Regions from separate parts of the Streptomyces sp. NPDC051677 genome, predicted to be linked through region 2. Evidence: riboswitches for the same ligand, from Rfam matches in the RefSeq annotation. Region 2 holds a riboswitch; the other holds the start of a gene.

Region 1 (7,769 bases), on a different contig from region 2:
GGCACGGTGACCGACGAGACGTCGAACAGGGCGTGGACGGCGCCGCCCGCGAACCGGAACCGCAGCCGGGAACCGGAGTTGACGGTGATCGCGGCCTCGGCGGTACGGCCCCAGTGCCCCTCGTAGGCGAGCCGCCGGTCGTCGGGGCGGACGAGGTCCGTGCCGCCGGCCGCGGCCAGGGCGGGCGGTGCGGCGCCGACCAGAAGCGTCACGGCCGCCGCGGTACTCAGGAACCGGTTGATGACGGTGCGTCGGTCGGCGCCGGGCACGGGACCTCCGAAGAACGGTAGAAAGCGCTTGCCCCCTGACGGAGATCACTGTGGCCCCACCGTGCCCCGCCTGTCGAGGGGACGAAAAGGGCTGCCACGCGGCCGCAATGAAACGATCACGAACACGCAAGGTCCGGTCGGCGGGGCCGGCATGCGGAAACACCGAAGGCCGGACCCGGGGATCGGGGTCCGGCCTTCGGCTGCGTGTCAGGCGTGGTCAGGCGTGTGGCGTGCGGTCGTCGGCGGGGTCAGCCGACGGCGACGCCGTGCGAGCGGAGGTAGGCGACCGGGTCCACGTCCGAGCCATAGTCCGGCGTGGTGCGGATCTCGAAGTGCAGGTGCGGGCCGGTCACGTTGCCGGTCGCGCCGGACAGGCCGATCTGCTGGCCCGCGGTCACGGTCTGGCCGGCCGAGACGGAGAGCTGCGAGAGGTGACCGTACTGGGCGTAGTAGCCGTCGGCGAGCTTGATGACGACCTGGTTGCCGTACGCGCCGCCCCAGCCCGCGGAGACGACGGTGCCCGCGCCCACGGCCTTGAGGGAGGTGCCGGTCGGGACGACGAAGTCGACGCCGGTGTGGTAGCCGCTGGACCACATGCTGCCGGCCACGTGGTAACCGGTTCCGATGGTCGCGCCGGCCACGGGGAGGACGTAACCGCTGGAGGTGCTGGTGGTCTTCTCGGCGGCCTGGGTGGTCGCCTTCGCGGAGGAAGACGAGGACGACGACGAACCGGACGACGACTTGGTGCTGCCGGTCGTGGCCTTCTTGCCGATCGAGAGCTTCAGGCCGGGGTGGATCAGCGACGGGTCGCTGCCGATGGCCGCCCGGTTGTCCTGGTACAGCTTCTGCCAGCCGCCGCTGACGTGCTGCTCGTCGGCGATCTTCGAGAGGTAGTCGCCGGACCGCACGATGTACGTCCGGGTGTTCGTGGCAGCGGTTTTCTTCTGCGCCACCGGAACGGACTGCACGGCCTTTTCGGAAACGGACTGCGCAACCGTCTGCGCAACAGACTGGGAAGCCGACTGCACGGGGGCCGCATGGGCGCCGGTGGCGCCTATGAGCGGAAGGGCGAGCGCGACGCCGCCGGTTCCGGCGACGGCGATGGAACGGGTGAAGCGCTGGGACTTGGGACGGCGGTGCTTACCCTTCGCGGGCATGACGAATTCCTCTCCGGCGCCTGCGAGGTGAGCTGTCGGGTGCGGACTGGAGATGTCCGGCCGCGCCGAGGCACGGCTTTACCCCAAGCCTGTTCCGGGACCGGAACAGGCGGTTCTGCCTGTGGGTCCCCCGCTCCTGCCGGGTACGGGTGAGTGTGCGGACACCGGACGGCGGCAGGATTAGGCGTCCGTCCGGATTGGTGTGGAACGTAAGCGACCAAGACGCACAGGGACAAGCAGAGGTTGCACGGACAACGCAATTCTCTTGATCCGCTGTGCGAATTCCCAGTCACGCTCCGTCAATCAAAAGGACCGCTTTTCGCCGAACCCCCTGGAAAGGCATGCGAATTACGTGAGCATGACGCACGACGTACGGTCACGAATATGACGCTGCTCACGTGAGACTTCCCCAGGTTCCCTTATTCCGCAGCGAGTTGGAATTAAGGCTCCAATTCGGACAGACTCCTCAAATGCGACGCAGTCGGATAACCGTCGCATCGAGGTCGCCTCGCAGCCCAATCCGCAGCCCGTGGTGCAGCAGCACGGCCCCTCGGTGCACTTCGCCCGTTTCACGGCATTCGTACGATGCTGTCGGGTCGAGTCCCCGCAGCCGCAGCGCCGGAACGGGCTCGCCGAACCGCTGCGCCTGGAGCCAGGCGAGGACGACCGCCTCGTCGCCGCGCACGTACTGGACGGCGCTCAGGCCGCCGGCCGGGGGCCGCAGCCGGTAGAGGTCGCCGTGCTGCACGAGGGGCCGGATCTCCTTGTAGAGCTCCACCCACTCCCGGGCCTCGGCGAGCTCCTCCTCGCTCCACTCCGAGAGGTCCCCGCCGACGCCGAGCACTCCGGCCATGGCGCTGACGAACCGGAAGCGCAGCGAGCTGACCCGGCCGTTGAGCTGGGCGTTCGGGCTGTCCGTGACCCAGGCGGCCATGACCCTGGCGGGGTGGATCTGACTGAAGCCGTGCTGGATGTCGAGCCGGTCCAGGGGGTCGGTGTTGTCGGAGGTCCACACCTGGTCGGTGCGGCTCATGATCCCGAGGTCGATGCGTCCGCCGCCGCCCGAGCAGGACTCGAAGGCGACGCCCGGGTGGGCGGCCCGCAGCCGGTCCAGCAGGGCGTAGAGGGCCCGCACATGGTCCACCCAGAGGCGCTGCGGGTAGGGATCGTCCGGCCAGCCGGCGTCGGTGAAGCAGCGGTTGAAGTCCCACTTCACGTAGTCGACGGGGGCGCTGGACAGGAGCGCGTCGAGCTGCTCCCAGAGGTACTCCTGGACGTCCTCGCGCGCGAGGTTCAGCACGAGCTGGTTGCGGAACTCCGTCCGCTTTCGTCCCGGTTGGAACTGCACCCAGTCGGGGTGCGCCCGGTACAGCTCGCTGTCGGGGTTGACCATCTCGGGCTCGACCCAGATGCCGAACTGCATGCCGAGGGCGTGCACGTAGTCGGCGAGCGGCTTCAGGCCGTTCGGGAAGCGGTCGGGGTTGGGCCGCCAGTCGCCGAGTCCGGCGTGGTCGCCGGTGCGCGCCCCGAACCAGCCGTCGTCCACGACGAACAGCTCGACGCCGATCGCCGCGGCGCGCCGGGCGAGGGTCGCCTGCTGCTCCTCGGAGATGTCGAAGTAGGTGGCCTCCCAGGAGTTGAACAGCACCGGCCGGTCCTGTCCGGCGTCCGGGATCACGTGCGCCCGCTGGTAGGCGTGCCAGGTGCGGCTCGCGCCGCCGAACCCGGCGTCGCTCCACAGACCGGCGAAGACGGGCGTGGTGAAGGACTCCCCCGTCGCGAGGCGCAGCAGGCCCGAGTCGTCGTAGCCGGCGCCGCCGGTGATCTGCACGCGTGCGTCGGGGAGTTGGGCGACGGCGATCCGCCAGGAGCCCGACCAGCCGAGGGCGCAGCCGTAGACCTCGCCGCGTTCCTCGGTCGCGTCGGTGTCCAGGGCCACCCAGGGCAGGTGCTGGTGTCCCGTGTGGCCGCGGCGGCTGCCGATGACCTTCTCGCCGTAGGCGAGGGGGGAGACGGTGAGCCGGGACTCCGCGGCCCAGCGGCCGTGCAGCTGCGACAGCCGCCAGCCCTCGCGCTCGGGCAGGGTCCAGGCAGCGGAGTCGGCGCGCAGCAGCTCCAGCGGCTGCTCGCCCTCGTTGCGCAGGGTCGTCCAGCGTTCGACGACGTCCCCGCGCATCCGGTAGTGCAGGGTGACGGCGAGCCCGCCGTCCCCAAAGCGCAGCCGCAGCCCGTCGTCGTCGGCCTCATACGCCTCGAAGGTCCACTCGGTGCCGCGCCGCTCGTCGGTGCGCACGGACAGGGCGGGCCGGACGAAACGGGGGCCGCCCTCGACCGGGTACTCCTCGCGGCCGTCGAGCGGGGACTCGAAGGACGCCCCGCGCTCCGACGGCGGCAGCGCGGCGAGCGCCTCGGCGTCCGCGAGCGCGATGCCCGGGCCCCAGTGCAGGTGGACCAGCTCGTCGGCCTCGGTGAGGTGGAGGGCGTAGCTGCTCGTGGGCCCCGAAAGGAGCCAGGTACGGCCGTTGTCGGCGATCTCGGGCATCAAACCCCCACTAATTCGAACAGGTGCGATCAAGCACCAACATCATCGAATGCGGTCGGCCCGCCCGGCAACTCCGCACGGGCCACCCTGTGGACAACTCTTCACCTGGGCGGACGTCCGGTTCGCCGGCCTGTGGACAACCCGTTGCCCGGGGAATCCATGTCGTATGGTCGAGAAGGTGTCCCGTCGGCCACCCCGAGCCGCGCCGACGGTGACCGACAGGGAGGGAGCCCCAGTGACGCAGCAGATCCCGTCGACCGAGCCCGAGCTGGCCGGCGTGCGCAACTTCCGGGACGTGGGCGGCCTGCCGACCGTCGACGGCCGGCGGGTGCGCCACGGCATGCTGTTCCGCAGCGGCCACCTCGCGCACGCGACCGACGAGGACGCGGCGTTCCTCTCCGACCTGGGCCTGCACACGGTCTTCGACTTCCGCAACGCGGCGGACCAGAAGCTGGAGGGTCCGGACGTCGAGCTGCCGGGCGTGCGCAACGTGAACCTGCCGCTGTCGGACCCGGCGGACGGCTCCGAGTTCTGGAAGATGGTGCGCGACGGCCACATCGACCAGCTGCGCGAGATACTCGGCGACGGCAAGGCCGCGGGCCGGATGATCGCCTCCTACCGCACGATCGTCAGGGAGCGGACGGCGGAGCACTCACAGGTGCTGCACTCGCTCGCCGAGGACAGCGTCCCGGCCCTGATGCACTGTGCGGCGGGCAAGGACCGCGCGGGTCTGTCCATCGCGGTGACGCTGCTCGCCCTGGGCGTGGAGCGCGAGGCGATCCTCGCCGACTATCTGGAGTCCAACGCCAAGCACCGCCGCTACAAGGTGCGTCGCAGCGCCACCTCCGCCGAGGCCTACTCCCCCGAGGTCATGGAGCTGCTCAGCCCCCTGTTCGACGCCCGCGCGGAGTACCTCACGGCGGCGTTCGAGACCATCGAGGAGACCTGGGGCAGCGTCGACGCCTACCTGGAGCAGGGCCTCGGCCTCTCCCCCGAGACCCGCGAGCGGCTGCGCGAGCGACTCCTCGACTGACGGCCGCTCTACTGGCTGGCCCCCACCTCGAACAGCAGCCAGAGGAACCCGGCGAAGAGGTGCCCCACGGCGATGTAGATGATCAGCCGGATCCACAGGGTGCGGGGGAACTTCTCCTCGAAGTCGCTCATGACGTCTCTCCGGTCTCGGAAGGGGTCGGCCCCAGGCACAGCGTGGCCGTGGGGCTCTGCAGCAGGGTGTGGACGAAGAGGAGCTCGACCCCGTCGACGTCCTGCGCGGCGATGCGGTGCGGGGTCAGCGAGTCGAAGTGCGCGCTGTCACCGGGCCCCAGCAGGTCCGTGGTGTCCCCGAGCCGCAGCCGCAGCCGTCCCCGCAGGACGTGCAGCCACTCCTCCCCGGGGTGCACCCGCACGATGTCGCCCTGTGAGCCGTACGGGACGTGGACGCGCAGGGCCTGCATCCCGCGCCCGGAGGCGCCGGCCTGCCAGTACGTCCAGCCGCCCGCACGGGTGGGCTCCATGTCGGCGGCGCGCACGACGGCGTCCCGGTCGGCGACCGTCTCGCCGAGCAGCTCCGAGACCGTCGTACTGTAGATGCGGGCGAGCGCCAGCAGCATCGGCAGCGAGGGCTGGCGCTGACCGGTCTCCAGGCGGGAGAGGTGCCCCGGCGACAGCCCGGCGGCCCGCGCCGCGGCCTCCAGGGTGAGGGCGGTCCGGCGGCGCAGGGCGCGCAGCTGGGGGGCGACGACGGGAAGAGCCTCGGCGTGGTCCGCCGAGGGCTCGGACTCGGGCGAGCTCATGCCTCCATTTCACGCCCGCTTTGCCTCCAGGGCAAATTTCTTGCCCCAGAGGCAAAACCGCTCCGAGCGGCTCAGCGGTTGGCCACCGCCTGCTTCACGAGGGTCTTGCTGAAGTCCCACATCAGACCGCCGCCGCTGTGCGCGTCGTCCATCACGGCGGTGAAGGCGTCGACGAACCGGTCCACCTCCCGCTCGCCGACGACCAACGGCGGGATCAGCTTGATCACCTCCAGATGGTCGCCGGAGACCTGGGTGAGGATCCGGTGCCGCTGCAACAGCGGCACGACCACCATCTGCGCGAACAGTCCCTTACGGGCCGCCTGGAGCATGGTCCAGCGGCTGCGCAGCTTCAGCGACCTGGGCTTCCCGAACTCGATGCCGATCATCAGGCCCCGCCCTCGGACGTCGGCCAGCAGCTCGTACTTGTCGACCAGGGCGGCGAGCCGGGACTTCAGACGATCGCCCGTCGCGCGGGCGTTCGCGACGATCTGCTCGTTCTCCATGACGGACAGCACCGCGAGCCCGGCCGCCATGGCCTGCGCGTTGGAGCCGAAGCTCGCCGAGTGCACCAGCACCCGGTCCATCGACGAGTAGACCTTCTTGAAGATCCAGTCCTTGCCGAGGGTGGCGCCGACCGGCACATACCCGCCGGACAGCGCCTTGGCCACGCACACCAGGTCCGGCTCGACGCCCTCCTCGTGCTGGTAGGCGTAGAAGTCGCCGGTCCGGCCGAGGCCCGTCTGCACCTCGTCGGCGATGAGCAGCGCTTTGTGCTTGTGCAGCAGTTCCTGGGCGGCGCGGAGATAGCCGGGCGGCGCCTCGTGCACCCCCTTGCCCTGGATCGGCTCGACGATCAGGGCGGCGACGTCGCCCTTCATCAACTCCCGTGCCAGCGCGTCGAGATCGCCGAGCGGGACGGCCGTGTCGGGCAGCAGGGGCGCGAACCCGTCCCGGAAGCCGTCCTCGCCGTTCACCGACAGCGAGCCCGTGGTGAGCCCGTGGAAGGCGTGGTCGCAGTACAGGACCCTCGGTCTGCCGGTCGCGTACCGGGCGAACTTCAGCGCCGTCTCCACCGCCTCGGTGCCGCTGTTGCCGAAGAACGCCCGGTCCAGGTGCGGGCTGTGTGCGAGCAGCTTCTCGGCCAGCAGTCCGGGCAGCGGCTGGCAGTCGAAGCGGGTGAGGTCGGCGAGCTGGGCGTCCAGGACGTCGTGCAGCGCCTTGCGGACGACGGGGTGGTGACGGCCCAGGCCCATCACGCCGAACCCGGCGAGCATGTCCAGGTAGTCGTCGCCGTCCGCGTCCCAGAAGTACGCGCCCTCACCTCGCTCGTAGACCTTGTCGAAGCCGATGGTGTGCAGCATGCGCGGCAGTTGGTGGTTGAGATACCTGCCGTGCAGCTCGTATCGCTCGGCTCCGCGCTCGGCCAGGAGGGCGCCGAGGTCGAACTCGGTGGTCATTCGGCTTTCTCCTTGACTGCGCCGGCGAGCGGACCGTCGGCGGACCTGACGTCCCGGACGGCCAGGCTCGCGCTGATCCGGCCGGCGACCTCGACGGGCGTGAGACCGATGTCGGCGAGCACCTCACCTCGCTTGGCGTGCGCGAGGAACTGCTCCGGGATCCCGAACCGCCGTACGGGCACGTCGACTTCGGCGTCTCCCAGGGCCAGCGCCACGGCCGAACCGACGCCGGCGGCACGGCTGTTGTCCTCGACCACGGCCACCAAGCGGTGCTCGGCGGCGAGGCCGGGCAGCGCCGGGTCGACGGGTTTGACCCACCGCGGGTCGACGACGGTGCTGTTGACGCCCCGGGCCGCCAACAGCTCGGCGGCCTGCAGACACACCGGCGCCATGACGCCGACGGCCACCAGGAGCACCTCCGCCCGCTCGCCCCGGTGCAGTACGTCCATGCCGCCCACCCGGCCGACCGCGGGGATCTCCGGCCCGACCGACTCCTTCGGGAAGCGCACCAGCGTCGGCGCGTCGTCCACGGCGACCGCCTCCCGCAACTG
Region 2 (7,769 bases):
GGACCCGGACCGGGACATCGCGCTGTACATCAACTCCCCCGGCGGCTCGTTCAGCGCGATGACGGCCCTGTACGACACGATCCGGTACGTCACCTGCGACGTGGAGACGACCTGTCTGGGCCAGGCCGGTTCGTCGGCGGCGGTGCTGCTCGCGGCGGGCACGCCGGGCAAGCGGTTCGCGCTGCCGGGCGCGCGGATGACGATCCGCCAGCCGTCCCTGCCCGAGCCCGTAGAAGGACAGGCCAGCGATCTCGCGATCCAGGCCGACGAACTGGCGCGCATCCGGGCCACCCTGGAGGGGATGCTCGTCCTGCACACCGGGCGCAGCCCGGAGCAGGTCAGCGCGGACATCGAGCGGGACAAGTTCCTCACCGCCCAGGAGGCCATGGAATACGGCCTGGTGGACGGCATCATCACCACCCGCAAGACCTCGGCCGGCGGCCAGGGCGGGAGGTGAGGGGCCGATGGTGCCCGAGTTGCCGCCGCTGCCCGCGCTGACGCGCGCCGAGGCCGAGTTGATCGACGGTTACCTCGACGTCGTCGACCTGCTCGGCCGTATCAACCCCGCCCACCACGGCGACACGTACCGCGGACTGCGTGCCGCCCAGGCGCTGGTGAGCAAGGCGGTCGCGCTGCGCGACGCGCTGACGCTGATGCACCAGCGGGGCGAGAACGAGCTGCACGCTCCGACACTCGCGCGGGCGCTGCGCGTCCTGGACGGGGAGCGCCGTGCGGCGCGCGTCACGGTGCCTCCGCTCTCCGACAGTTGACGCGAGGCGACCTGGGCCGGGCGGACCGCGCCCCGAGCGTGCCGTCCGGCGCGGAGTTGAAACGGACCAGACGAGGGACCCTCGTTCGGCGTAGCGTGCGCTGTCTTCCCGGGCCGGTAGAGGTTGCGCAAATGGGCGCTCTTCGGGCGGAATAAAGGGCTCCATGGCTGGTCCGGGGCCCTGTGGCCGCCTTGACACCTGATCGGCCATCAGGGTGTCCACCCGAACGGGTGAGTGGTGAGTAACCCCACAAATCCCCGGTTCCATTGGGATTTTCGGACATCCGTGAGCCAAGATCCCTGACTGACGACAAGCCCCCGCCACAAGAGGCGGGGCGGTCCGGGCGGACGCCGAGTCCTGCCGCCGCCCGGATGACCGGTCGACAGAAGTGCATCGGCAGGAGTGGAGGACCCAAGCACGACGGGTCGCCGGAACGGTCACGCCATGACCGGGCCGAGCAGCCCTTGGGGTGAAGCCGCGTCAGCGGCCGGGCAACTTCGCCAGCCCGAATCCGACAGGTCATCCTTCACAGGCGGCTGACGAAGGGTTGCGCATGACTGCGCTCAATCGTGTCCCGTCGCTCATGGTCCGGGCCGGTACGGCCTCGGCCTTCGCCATCGCCGCCGTCGGCGGCTCGGTCGTGGTCCCCGGGCTCGCCCCGGACGCCTCGGCTGCCACACCGGCGACGAAGGCGCTCCAGATCGCGGCCTCCAAGAAGGGCGCTCCGTACAAGTACGGGGCCACCGGGCCGAAGAGGTTCGACTGCTCCGGGCTCACGCTGTACTCGTACAAGAAGGCGGGCAAGACCCTGCCTCGGACGGCGGCCCAGCAGTACAACAAGACGAAGCACATCTCGGCGTCCAGCCGCAAGGCGGGCGACCTCGTGTTCTTCCACTCGGGTTCGAACGTGTACCACGTCGGGATCTACGCGGGTAACGGCAAGATCTGGCACTCGCCGAAGACCGGGGACGTGGTGAAACTGCAGAAGATCTGGACCAAGAGCGTCTGGTACGGGCGGGTCCGCTGAGCCATCGGGTCCACTGAGTCTCCCGGGGTGGCGCCGGCGTCCCTGACGCGCCGTCACCGCCCCGGGATCTCGCCCTCCGCCGGGGCAGTCAGGGCTCCGGCCACCGGCTCCGCCGCCGGGACGGTCCACGGGAGTTCGACGATGACGGTCTTGCCGCCCTCCCGGGTGGGCCGCACTCTGAGCTTGCCGCCGCACTCCGCGGTCAGCCAGCGAATGATCACCAAGCCTCGGCCGTTGTCCTGCTGGACGGCGGCCGGCAGCCGTTTCGGGAAGCGCGGGTGGCTGTCGGTGACACCGATGCGCAAGTGTTCGTCACGGTCCAGGACGAGGTCCACCGTGAAGGTGGGTGACTGCCCGAAGGTGTGCTGTACGGCGTTGGTGGCGAGTTCTGAGACGATCAGCCGGACGGTGTCGGCCGCCTCCGTGTCCCCCGGCAGACCCCACTCTTCGAGGGCGCCGGCCACGAAGCCGCGGGCCGTGGAGACCGAAGCGGGATCGCTCGGCAGAGTGACGGATGCTTCCAGGTGATCTGCCATGGCGACGTCGTCCCTTTCCCACGGGACCGAAGTCCGACACGGTGCGTGTGGTTCGAGTACGGTCCCGGACTGGTGCTTCTTCGCCAGACTGCCATTACCGCGCCGGTCACGGGTGGCGATCCACCAAGATATGCATATATCTGTCGCTCGATGCGGTGAACTCTGCGACGACAGAGCGTATTTGGACGGCCCGTAAGGACTAAGGAGGAGCCCATGCAACACGGTCCCGCGGTGCGCCGCCGGAAACTGGGCGCCGAACTGCGCACGCTGCGCACCCAGGCGGGCCTCACCAGTGGTGAGGCGGCCCGGCTCGTGGGCTGGCACCAGTCCAAGGTGAGCCGTATCGAGACCGGCACCAGTGGGTCAAAACCGGCCGATGTGCGGTTACTCCTCGACGTCTACGGCGTAGTCGATCCACAGCTGCGGGAGCTGATGCTGGCGCTGGCGGGCGCCGAGGGCAGCGGCGGTCGGGACCACTGGTGGCACGCCTACCGCGGGGTGCTGCCGCCCACCTACCGTGACTTCATCAGTCTGGAGTCCCAGGCGAGCGCGATGCGCACGCTGGAGACGAGTGTGGTACCGGGGCTGCTGCAGACGCCCGAGTACGCGCGCGCGGTGACCAGGGCCGCAGTGGAGGGCGCCGACGAGGAGCGGCTCGACACCCTGGTGGAGGTGCGGCTGGCCCGCCAGGACGTGCTGCGCGCGCAGCCGCCGCTGGAGCTGAACGCGGTGCTGGACGAGGCGGTGCTGCGGCGGGAGGTGGGCGGGCCCGAGGTGATGGCACATCAGCTCGGTCGGCTGGCGGAGGCGGCCCGGCTGCCGCAAGTGAGACTTCAGGTCCTGCCGTTCGCCGCCGGGGCGCATATCGGCCTAACCGGCCCTTTCGTTATCTTCTCATTTTCGCGCACTTCTGATCTGGATGTGGTTGTTCTCGACCACTTGACGAGTAGCCTCTATCTCGAACGGAAAGAAGACCTCCAGGCCTACACCGAGGCCTTCAACGCCCTTCGGGCGCACGCCCTTTCGCCCGGGGACTCATCGGATTACATCGCCGCGATAGCCGACGGCGCGTAAGGAGGCACCATGTCCGCACTACCGCGGAACGTACCTTCCAGTACCGATCCCGATCATCTCCCGCAGGTGCGGTGGCTGCGCAGCAGCTACAGCACGGGAGCGAACAACTGTGTGGAGACCGCCCGGCCGGCCCTCGGCCCCTGGGCCGGCCTGCTCGCCGTACGCGACTCCAAGGACCCGGCCGGCCCCGCCCTGCTCTTCTCCCCCGAGAGCTGGACGGGTTTCACGGCCGCGTTCCGCTGAGCGCACCGCAGCACAACGCACCGCAGTAGTCGGCAAGCGGTGCTCAGCGGCGACCCACGGCCGTGTCACGCCGACTCATGGTCGTGTCTCGTCGATCACCCGTACAGCGCGTTCCAGCTCGGCCCCGGAGAGGTCCGCACGGGCGGTCAGCCTCAGGCGTGAGACGCCGTCGGGCACGGAGGGAGGACGGAAGCAGCCCACGGCCAGGCCTGCCGACCGGCAGTCCGCCGCCCACCGCACGGCCTTCTCCGGGGACGGAGCACGCACGGAGACGACCGCGGCGTCCGGACGCACCGCCTCCAGACCCGCGGCCGTCAGCCGCGAGTACAGCTCGCCCGCCACCGCACGCGCGCGTGCCGCCCGCTGCGGCTCGCCGCGCAGCAGCCTGAGGGCGGCCAGCGCCGCGCCCGCCGCCGCCGGAGCCAGGCCGGTGTCGAAGATGAACGTCCGAGCCGCGTTGACCAGGTGGTCGATCACGCGCGCGGGGCCCAGCACCGCTCCGCCCTGACTGCCGAGCGACTTCGACAGCGTGACCGTGACGACGACGTCGTCGGCGCCCGCGAGACCCGCCGCGTACGGAGCGCCCCGGCCGCCGTCCCCGAGCACGCCGAGCCCGTGGGCGTCGTCGACCACCAGTCCGGCGCCGTGCTCCCGGCAGGCGGCCGCGAGGGCAGCGAGCGGGGCCGCGTCGCCGTCGACGGAGAAGACCGTGTCGGAGACGGCCACGGCCGGGCCCGCGTGGGTGCCGAGCGCCTTGCGCACGGCGTCCGGGTCGGCGTGTCCGACGACCTGGGTGGCGCCGCGGGCCAGTCGGCAGCCGTCGATGAGCGAGGCGTGGTTGCCCGCGTCGGAGACGATCAGCGAGCCGTGCGGGGCCAGCGCGGTGACCGCGGCGAGGTTCGCCGCGTACCCGGAGGAGAACACGAGGGCCGCCTCGAACCCGCAGTGTTCCGCGAGCTCCCGCTCCAGCTCGCCGTGCAGCTCGGTGGTGCCGGTGACCAGTCGGGAACCGGTCGCGCCGCCGCCCCAGGTCCTGGCGGCCTCCGCGGCCCCCGCCACGACCCGGGGATGCCGGGCCAGGCCCAGGTAGTCGTTGCTTGCGAGGTCGAGGAGCGGCGAGTCGGCCGGGCGGGGCCGCAGCGTCCGCACGAGTCCGGCGCGGCGGCGCAGCTCCGCCTGCTCGTCGATCCAGCCGAACGCCATGGGTCCTCCGGGGCTTTTGTAGGTAGCGGACAGACACTAGCGGCAGCGATCGCTACCCACGGTGTGGCAATACCCACACGTCGAAGCGGGTGTGTTGTGCGATCCCTACCTTGGCCCGAAGCGGGTGCGTAGGACAGGATCGGCTCTCATGGACCTGCTGAACACGCTGGTGGACAAGGGGCTTCGGCGCGAGCTGCCGACCCGCGAGGAAGCTCTGGCCGTCCTCGCCACTTCCGACGACGACGTGCTGGACGTGGTGGCCGCGGCCGGAAGGGTGCGCCGGCACTGGTTCGGGCGACGGGTGAAACTCAACTACCTCGTCAACCTCAAGTCGGGGCTGTGCCCCGAGGACTGCTCGTACTGCTCCCAGCGGCTCGGCTCCACGGCCGGGATCCTGAAGTACACCTGGCTCAAGCCCGACGAGGCCTCCCGGGCCGCCGCGGCGGGGCTCGCCGGCGGAGCCAAGCGGGTCTGTCTGGTGGCGTCCGGGCGCGGTCCCACGGACCGGGACGTCGACCGGGTGGCCGGCACCATCAAGGCGATCAAGGAAGAGAACGAGGGCGTCGAGGTGTGCGCCTGTCTGGGCCTGCTCTCCGACGGCCAGGCCGAGCGGCTGCGCGAGGCGGGCGCGGACGCCTACAACCACAACCTGAACACGTCCGAGTCGACGTACGGGGACATCACGACCACGCACACGTACGCCGACCGGGTGGACACGGTCAACAAGGCGCACGCGGCCGGCCTGTCGGCCTGCTCGGGTCTGATCGCCGGCATGGGCGAGAGCGACGAGGACCTCGTCGACGTGGTGTTCTCGCTGCGCGCGCTGGACCCCGACTCGGTGCCGGTCAACTTCCTCATCCCGGTCGAGGGCACCCCGCTGGCCAAGGAGTGGAACCTCACCCCGCAGCGGTGTCTGCGGATCCTGGCGATGGTCCGGTTCGTCTGCCCTGACGTCGAGGTGCGCATCGCGGGCGGCCGTGAGGTCCATCTGCGCACCATGCAGCCGCTGGCCCTGCACCTGGCCAACTCGATCTTCCTCGGCGACTACCTGACGACCGAGGGCCAGGCCGGCAAGGCCGACCTGGAGATGATCGCGGACGCCGGGTTCGAGGTGGAGGGCGCGGGCGAGATCACGCTGCCCGAGCACCGGGTGACGGCGGGCGGCGGCTGCGGGTCCCACGAGGGCGGCGGCTGCGGTGCGCATGAGAGCGGGGGCTGCGGGTCCCACGAGGGCGGGGGCGTGTGCGGTACTGCTGCTGCCGCCGCCGAAGCTCCTGCGGTGAGCGAGCCGCGCACGGACCTGGTCGCCGTGCGCCGCCGTGGCGCCGGAACCGACCTCGCGCCCAATGCCTGAGCTGCCCGTCTCCGAACTGCTGGAGCTCGACCGGCGGCATGTGTGGCATCCGTACGGTCCGATGCCCGGCCGGGTGGACCCGCTCGTCGTCGCGTCGGCGAGCGGGGTGCGGCTGCGTCTGGCCGACGGCTCGGGTGAGCTGGTCGACGGCATGTCGTCCTGGTGGTCGGCGATCCACGGCTACAACCACCCCGTGCTGAACGAGGCCGCCCGCGAGCAGCTCGGGCGGATGAGCCATGTGATGTTCGGCGGGCTGACCCACGAGCCCGCCGTACGGCTCGCGAAGCTCCTTGTCGACATGTCGCCCGACGGCCTGGAGCATGTCTTCCTCGCCGACTCCGGTTCGGTGTCGGTCGAGGTCGCGGTGAAGATGTGCCTGCAGTACTGGCGTTCGCTGGGCCGCCCGGGCAAGCAGCGGCTGCTGACCTGGCGCGGGGGCTACCACGGCGACACCTGGCAGCCGATGTCCGTGTGCGACCCCGAGGGCGGGATGCACGACCTGTGGACCGGGGTCCTGCCCCGGCAGGTGTTCGTGGACCCGCCGCCGGCCGGGTACGAGGAGTCGTACGCGGAGCGGCTGCGCGCGGCGATCGAGCAGCACGCCGACGAACTGGCCGCGGTGATCGTGGAGCCGGTGGTGCAGGGCGCGGGCGGGATGCGGTTCCACTCCCCCGCGTATCTGCGGGTGCTGCGCGAGGCGTGCGACGCCCACGACGCACTGCTGGTGTTCGACGAGATCGCGACCGGGTTCGGGCGCACCGGCGCGCTGTTCGCGGCGGGGCACGCGGCGGTGACACCGGACGTGATGTGCGTCGGCAAGGCGCTGACCGGCGGCTATATGACGATGGCGGCGACCCTGTGCACCTCCCGGGTGGCCGACGGGATCTCGCGGGGCGATGTGCCGGTGCTGGCCCACGGGCCGACGTTCATGGGCAACCCGCTCGCCGCCGCCGTCGCCTGCGCCTCGATCGAACTGCTGCTCGGACAGGACTGGCTCGCGGAGGTCAAGCGGATCGAGACCGGACTGCGGGACGGGCTGGCCCCCGCCCTGGAGCTTCCGGGCGTCCAGGACGTCCGTGTCCTCGGCGCGATCGGAGTCGTCCAGCTCGACCATGCGGTGGACATGAAGGCGGCCACGGCGGCGGCCGTGCGGGAGGGCGTCTGGCTGCGCCCGTTCCGCGATCTGGTCTACACGATGCCGCCCTACGTCACCGGTGACGTGGACGTGGCTCGGATCGCGCGCGCGGTGTGCGCCGCGGCGCGGGAGGGATGAACATGCCGATCCTGGTGGTCACGGGGACGGGCACGGAGGTCGGCAAGACCGTCACGACGGCCGCGGTGGCCGCGTCGGCGCTGGCGGCGGGGCGCTCGGTGGCCGTGCTGAAGGCCGCGCAGACCGGCGTGGGGCCGGACGAGCCCGGGGACGCCCATGAGGTCGCGCGGCTCGCGGGCGCGCTCACGACGGCCGAACTCGCCCGCTACCCGGAGCCGTTGGCCCCGGCCACGGCGGCGCGCCGGGCGGGCCTCGCGCCGGTGCGGCCGTACGAGGTGGTCGAAGCGGC

Evidence for each region. Region 2 has a riboswitch for cyclic di-AMP ahead of ACIBAF_RS10580 (C40 family peptidase). Riboswitches for the same ligand answer to the same signal wherever they lie in the genome.
Region 1: another riboswitch for cyclic di-AMP. It lies ahead of ACIBAF_RS09365 (peptidoglycan DD-metalloendopeptidase family protein); the one in region 2 lies ahead of ACIBAF_RS10580 (C40 family peptidase).

Annotation. Positions count from the first base shown of each region.
Region 1 is NZ_JBITCT010000006.1:172,976-180,744, reverse strand. It holds gene ACIBAF_RS09370 (GDSL-type esterase/lipase family protein) at 1-269, opposite strand, end outside; gene ACIBAF_RS09365 (peptidoglycan DD-metalloendopeptidase family protein) at 518-1,426, opposite strand; cyclic di-AMP (ydaO/yuaA leader) riboswitch at 1,431-1,588, opposite strand; gene ACIBAF_RS09360 (alpha-galactosidase) at 1,893-3,968, opposite strand; gene ACIBAF_RS09355 (tyrosine-protein phosphatase) at 4,204-5,001, shown strand; gene ACIBAF_RS09350 (DUF6126 family protein) at 5,010-5,132, opposite strand; gene ACIBAF_RS09345 (helix-turn-helix domain-containing protein) at 5,129-5,761, opposite strand; gene ACIBAF_RS09340 (aspartate aminotransferase family protein) at 5,833-7,218, opposite strand; gene dxs (1-deoxy-D-xylulose-5-phosphate synthase) at 7,215-7,769, opposite strand, start outside.
Region 2 is NZ_JBITCT010000007.1:141,326-149,094, forward strand. It holds gene ACIBAF_RS10570 (ATP-dependent Clp protease proteolytic subunit) at 1-457, shown strand, start outside; gene ACIBAF_RS10575 (hypothetical protein) at 465-770, shown strand; cyclic di-AMP (ydaO/yuaA leader) riboswitch at 1,141-1,320, shown strand; gene ACIBAF_RS10580 (C40 family peptidase) at 1,324-1,797, shown strand; gene ACIBAF_RS10585 (ATP-binding protein) at 1,851-2,333, opposite strand; gene ACIBAF_RS10590 (helix-turn-helix domain-containing protein) at 2,547-3,407, shown strand; gene ACIBAF_RS10595 (DUF397 domain-containing protein) at 3,417-3,650, shown strand; gene ACIBAF_RS10600 (8-amino-7-oxononanoate synthase) at 3,726-4,853, opposite strand; gene bioB (biotin synthase BioB) at 5,002-6,207, shown strand; gene ACIBAF_RS10610 (adenosylmethionine--8-amino-7-oxononanoate transaminase) at 6,200-7,480, shown strand; gene bioD (dethiobiotin synthase) at 7,483-7,769, shown strand, end outside.